Linked DNA regions of Streptomyces clavuligerus. The protein of the gene in region 1 interacts with the protein of each later gene in a pairwise test. Links are inferred from orthologs where the notes say so. Each region holds a gene or a part of one and is shown in the gene's direction. Other genes may lie near its edges.

Region 1 (3,170 bases):
CTCGCGCCGCCTCAGCCGATTCTCGGTAGGCAGCACGTCATGACCTGTACGCGATCAGGCGGACAGGCGGGCGCGACCCTTGCTGCGGCGAGACGCGAGAATCGCGCGGCCGGCGCGGGTACGCATGCGCAGACGGAAACCGTGGGTCTTGGCCCGACGACGGTTGTTCGGCTGGAAGGTGCGCTTGCTCACTCGGGGGCTCCAGTAGTGACTCGTAGATGGCGGGGCATCGCCTGGCTGTCACCGTGCGCCCACGAGGAAGCTCGCGTCTACGCCCGAGTGCACCGCTTCACAATCACAGGGTGTGATCTTTGCCCATCGGAGGCAGGCGGCAGCAGCCATCGACAACTCGACCTGGTTACGGTACGCGCGGCTACGCCATCCGGTCAAACCAGGGCGACGGCGGGGGCCACTGTGCACAGCCTGTGGACAACAACTTGAACCGCGCGGGTCGGCCTGACTACCGTGGCTGGACTCCGGAACTTTTCCTTTCTGTCCCTTCCCGGTCGGACTCCCCCACTCCATCCCCCCGTCCCGAGAACCACACATTCGTGGGACCTGCGAGAGAGCGTGCCCTGTGGCTGACGTACCTGCCGATCTTGCCGCAGTGTGGCCGCGCGTTCTGGAGCACCTGCTCGCGGAGGGCCGGGCGGGCATCGAGCCGAAGGACAAGCAGTGGATCGAGCGCTGCCGCCCGCTGGCCCTGGTCGCGGGCACGGCGCTGCTCTCCGTTCCCAATGAGTGGGGCAAGCGGGTCCTCGAAGGCCGGCTCGCCCCGCTGATCAGCGAGACGCTGAGCCGCGAGTGCGGCGGTCCGATCCGGATCGCGATCACCGTCGACGACTCCGCCGCCGGAGCACCGGCACCGCAGGAGACCGCTCCCCAGCCGTCCGCCTACCCCCAGCACGACGAGGCACCGGGGTACCCGCCGCAGCCGGACCCGTACGGAGGGTACGGGCATCGCGCGGCCGACGAGGGGCTGCCGGAGATCCGGCCCGTCTACCCGGAGTACCAGCAGCAGCGCCCCGAGCCCGGCGCCTGGCCGCGCGCGCAGGAGGACCTGTCCTGGCAGCAGCCCCGGCTCGGCGGCTTCCCGGAGCGGGACGCGTACCAGGAGCGGGAGACCTTCCAGGACCGGGACCCGTACGCCACGGCGCGGCCGGACCGGACCCCGCACGACTACCGCTCCCCGCAGCCCCCCGCCGAGCGCCCCGGGTACGAGCAGCGCCCGGACCGCCGCGAGCTGCCCGCCCCCGCCGCACCGCACCGCGGCACCGGCGGCACGGGCCCCGGCCCGCTCGGGTCACCGTCCCCGGCGGCCTCCGGCCCCGGGGAGCCGCACGCCCGGCTGAACCCGAAGTACCTCTTCGACACCTTTGTGATCGGCGCGTCCAACCGCTTCGCGCACGCCGCGGCCGTCGCGGTCGCGGAGGCCCCCGCGAAGGCGTACAACCCGCTCTTCATCTATGGGGAGTCCGGGCTCGGGAAGACCCATCTCCTCCACGCCATCGGGCACTACGCGCGCAGCCTCTACCCGGGGACCCGGGTGCGGTACGTCAGCTCGGAGGAGTTCACCAACGAGTTCATCAACTCGATCCGCGACGGCAAGGGCGACGCCTTCCGCAAGCGGTACCGCGATGTGGACATCCTGCTCGTCGACGACATCCAGTTCCTGGCGAGCAAGGAGTCGACGCAGGAGGAGTTCTTCCACACGTTCAACACGCTCCACAACGCCAACAAGCAGATCGTGCTCTCCTCCGACCGGCCGCCCAAGCAGCTCATGACGCTGGAGGACCGGCTCCGAAACCGCTTCGAGTGGGGGCTGACCACCGATGTGCAGCCGCCGGAGCTGGAGACGCGAATCGCGATCCTGCGCAAGAAGGCGGTCCAGGAGCAGTTGAACGCGCCGCCGGAGGTGCTGGAGTTCATCGCCTCGCGGATCTCGCGCAACATCCGTGAGCTGGAGGGCGCGCTGATCCGGGTGACGGCCTTCGCCTCGCTCAACCGGCAGCCGGTGGATCTGGGGCTCACCGAGATCGTGCTGAAGGATCTGATCCCCGGCGGCGAGGACAGCGCTCCGGAGATCACCGCGGGCGCGATCATGGCGGCGACGGCGGACTACTTCGGTCTGACGGTGGAGGACCTGTGCGGCTCCTCCCGCAGCCGGGTCCTGGTCACCGCCCGGCAGATCGCCATGTACCTCTGCCGTGAGCTGACGGATCTGTCGCTGCCGAAGATCGGGGCGCAGTTCGGCGGGCGCGACCATACGACCGTGATGCACGCGGACCGGAAGATCCGCGCGCTGATGGCCGAGCGGCGCTCGATCTACAACCAGGTCACCGAGCTGACCAACCGCATCAAGAACGGCTGACCCCGGGGCCCCTCAGCGGCCCCTCAGCGGCCGTACGGTGCGCTACGGCGCCCTTCGCCGCCCCTCGGCGTCGCGTCCGCCCCCTCGGCGCCCTCGCCGTCGCGTCCGCCCGCGCGGCCCCGTACACCCCCGCCCGCGGCGTCCCGCGTGCCGTCCTCGACCCCCGTCCGCAGTGCCCCGGGAGCCCCTCCCGGGGCACTTCTCATGTCCTCCGCCGCCGTGGTCGACCGCCCCACCGGCTTGGCGATGTTCGATTAGGGAGGTGTGTCACCGTGTTCTCCACAGGTCGGGCGGAAATCCACCGTCCACAGCCTGGGGACTCAAAAGTTGTCCAGACGCTGTCCACAGGTGCGCCTGGGGAAAGATCATCACACCAGGTCAGGTGCCTGTGGAATTGTGGCAAACCGTGATCCACAGCCCGTGGACAGAGCGGGCGTCCACAGGGGGCCCGCGCGGTTGTCCACCGCCCGTCCCCAGGCTGGAGGCAGTTGCCCACAGCTTCTCCACAGCCTTGTCCACTGTTCGGCAACGTCCAGGCCCCTCTCACCGTGTCGAGTGAAAGGCGTCACACCGATGCGCGGGGTTGGGCTGTGGGGAACCGGGGTAAAACTGGGGACACAGCTGGGGAGAACTCCCCGTGGGCTGTGCATGGCCTGTGCAGAACTTTTCGCTGTCCACAGGAACCCCCGGTTGTCCACCGGCTCCATCCCCAGGGGCAGTGGATAAAAAACCGCCTCTGACCTGCGAAAACGGGGTTATCCACGGTATCCACAGGCCCTACTACTACTCCCACATAGAG
Region 2 (3,195 bases), 980 kb from region 1 along the record:
GTGGTCACCGACGGCTCCGCCGTCCTCGGCCTCGGCAACATCGGCCCCAAGGCGTCGCTGCCGGTGATGGAGGGCAAGGCCGCCCTCTTCAAGCGCTTCGCGGGCATCGACGCCTGGCCGATCTGCCTGGACACCCAGGACACCGACGAGATCGTCTCGATCGTCAAGGCGATCGCCCCGGGCTTCGCCGGGATCAATCTGGAGGACATCTCCGCCCCCCGCTGCTTCGAGATCGAGGCGCGGCTGCGGGAGGCCCTGGACATCCCGGTCTTCCACGACGACCAGCACGGCACCGCGATCGTCGTGCTCGCCGCGCTGACCAACGCGCTGCGCGTGGTCGGCAAGACGATCGGTGATGTACGGGTCGTCATGTCCGGCGCGGGCGCCGCCGGTACGGCCATCCTGAAGCTGCTGCTGGCGGCCGGGGTCAAGCACGCCGTCGTCGCCGACATCCACGGTGTGGTGCACGCGGGCCGCGCCGACCTGGTCGACGCCGCGCCCGGCTCCCCGCTGCGCTGGATCGCCGACAACACCAACCCGGAGGGCGTCACCGGCTCGCTCCGGGAGGCCGTCGTCGGCGCGGACGTGTTCATCGGGGTCTCGGCGCCGAACCTGCTGGGGGCCGAGGACGTCGCCGCGATGGCCGATGGCGCCATCGTCTTCGCGCTCGCGAACCCCGACCCCGAGGTGGACCCGGCGATCGCCCGGCAGACCGCCGCCGTGGTCGCCACCGGCCGCTCCGACTTCCCCAACCAGATCAACAACGTGCTGGTCTTCCCGGGTGTCTTCCGGGGCCTGCTGGACGCCCAGTCCCGCACGGTGAACACCGAGATGATGCTGGCCGCGGCGAGCGCCCTCGCGGACGTCGTCACCGAGGACGAGCTGAACCCGAACTACATCATCCCGTCCGTCTTCAACGACAAGGTCGCCGGTGCGGTGGCCGGAGCCGTGCGGACGGCGGCGAAGGCCGCCGCGGCGGCCCCCGGGCCCGTCGAGGGCTGACGGACCGGCCGCCGCGCCCCGGGGGTTCCACGGCGCCCCAGGGGGCCCTGGACCGCCCCTGGGCCGCCCCGGGGGTTCCACGGCGTGGGGGCGGCCCTCCGGTCGCAGCCGCCCCGGCGGTCACGTACCGTAGCCCTTGGCCCCGGAATGATCACGGGGGCGCGGACCCCGCCCCGTGAGGGGCAGGAGCGCCGTTCCCCTGCTCCGGGCTCCGGCGCGTCGCGGGTCGCCGGTCCACCGCCGCCGATCTAGGGTGGCGGACCATGGCCCTGCGGCTCGAAGGAGCCCCGCCCGGTGAACGGAGTGTCACCACGATGTGGTAGTGGCGCTTTTCGTGTGACCCAGGCGGGTGCCGGATTGGCTTTCCCGCCGTTGGTGGGGGCAGGATGCTCACCCGAGGACCTGTCCTGGGGGAATCCCCCACCGGGCCAGGAGGATCTGATGCAGACCCTGGTCCGGGGAGTGTCAGAGGGCCCTGGCAGCATCGGCTTCGATCTCACGCCTCACAGGCAAGTAGAAATACGGGAGTAAGAACATGAACCGCAGTGAGCTGGTGGCCGCGCTGGCCGACCGCGCCGAGGTGACCCGCAAGGACGCCGACGCCGTGCTGGCAGCCCTCGCCGAGACCGTCGGAGAGATCGTCGCCAAGGGCGACGAGAAGGTCACCATCCCCGGCTTCCTGACCTTCGAGCGCACCCACCGTGCCGCTCGCACCGCGCGCAACCCGCAGACCGGCGACCCGATCCAGATCCCGGCGGGCTACAGCGTGAAGGTTTCCGCTGGGTCGAAGCTGAAGGAAGCGGCGAAGGGCAAGTAAGCTCCTCGGCCGGACCCGCGGGGACACCCCCGGGTTCTCCACTCGGCACCACCAGGGCGGCCGTCCCCACCGGGACGGCCGCCCTCGCCGTGCCCGGGGCTCCCCGCCGTGCCGCGCCCCTGAGGCCCGTGGACATGCCACCGCCCCGGACCGTCGGAACGGGCCGGGGCGGGGACAGCGGCCGGGAGGCGGCTCAGGCGCGGCTCAGAGGCCGGAGCCGGGCAGTTCTACCTTGGCCCCCAGGTCCACCAGCTTCGCCATGAAGTTCTCGTAGCCGCGGTTGATCAGGTCGATGCCGTGCACCCGGGAGGTGCCCTGCGCCGCCAGCGCCGCGATCAGATACGAGAAGCCGCCCCGCAGGTCCGGGATGACCAGATCGGCGCCCTGGAGCTTCGTCGGGCCCGACACGACGGCCGAGTGCAGGAAGTTGCGCTGGCCGAAGCGGCAGTCCGAGCCGCCCAGGCACTCGCGGTAGAGCTGGATGTGCGCGCCCATCTGGTTGAGCGCGGAGGTGAAGCCGAGCCGGGACTCGTAGACCGTCTCATGGACGATGGAGAGCCCCGCCGCCTGCGTCAGCGCGACCACCAGCGGCTGCTGCCAGTCGGTCTGGAAACCGGGGTGGACGTCCGTCTCCAGGGCTATCGCGTTCAGCGAGCCGCCGGGGTGCCAGAAGCGGATGCCCTCGTCGTCGATCTCGAACGCGCCGCCGACCTTGCGGTAGGTGTTGAGGAAGGTCATCATCGAGCGCTGCTGGGCGCCGCGCACATAGATGTTGCCCTCGGTGGCCAGCGCGGCCGAGGCCCAGGACGCCGCCTCCAGCCGGTCCGGCAGCGCCCGGTGGGTGTAGCCGGAGAGCCGGTCGACACCGGTGATCCGGATCGTCCGGTCCGTCTGGATCGAGATGATCGCGCCCATCTTCTGGAGCACGCAGATCAGATCCTCGATCTCCGGCTCCACGGCGGCGTTGGACAGCTCGGTGACACCCTCGGCGAGCACCGCCGTCAGCAGCACCTGCTCGGTCGAGCCGACCGAGGGGTACGGCAGCCGGATCTTGCAGCCGCGCAGCCGCTGCGGGGCCTCCAGGTACTGGCCGTCGTCCCGCTTCTCGATGCGCGCGCCGAACTGCCGCAGCACATCGAAGTGGAAGTCGATCGGCCGGCCGCCGATGTCGCAGCCGCCGAGCCCGGGGATGAACGCGTGGCCGAGCCGGTGCAGCAGCGGGCCGCAGAAGAGGATCGGGATGCGCGAGGAACCGGCGTGGGCGTCGATGTCGGCGATGTTGGCGCTCTCGACATGGGTCGGGTCGAGCACCAGCTCGCCCGGCTCCTCGCCCGGCCGGACGGTCACACCGTGGAGCTGGAGCAGCCCGCGCACGA

What was found.
Region 2: the proteins of dnaA (region 1) and CRV15_RS18125 interact in binary tests that used the Escherichia coli proteins (3 or more experiments, as listed by UniProt). The link is inferred for Streptomyces clavuligerus from one-to-one orthologs.

The regions. Positions count from the first base shown.
Region 1 is NZ_CP027858.1:3,329,762-3,332,931, reverse strand. What follows is about bases 118-2,974. They hold dnaA (chromosomal replication initiator protein DnaA), read left to right. Parts: upstream 118-577; coding sequence 578-2,371; downstream 2,372-2,974. Other genes in these bases: rpmH (50S ribosomal protein L34), read right to left, coding at 118-192. Outside these bases: rnpA (ribonuclease P protein component), read right to left, coding at 1-36; more of rpmH, read right to left, coding at 55-117. UniProt on the Escherichia coli protein: Plays an essential in the initiation and regulation of chromosomal replication. Binds in an ATP-dependent fashion to the origin of replication (oriC) to initiate formation of the DNA replication initiation complex once per cell cycle.
Region 2 is NZ_CP027858.1:4,304,973-4,308,167, forward strand. What follows is about bases 297-3,178. They hold CRV15_RS18125 (HU family DNA-binding protein), read left to right. Parts: upstream 297-1,537; coding sequence 1,538-1,819; downstream 1,820-3,178. Other genes in these bases: CRV15_RS18120 (NAD-dependent malic enzyme), read left to right, coding at 297-1,002; murA (UDP-N-acetylglucosamine 1-carboxyvinyltransferase), read right to left, coding at 2,024-3,178. Also shown: more of CRV15_RS18120, read left to right, coding at 1-296; more of murA, read right to left, coding at 3,179-3,195.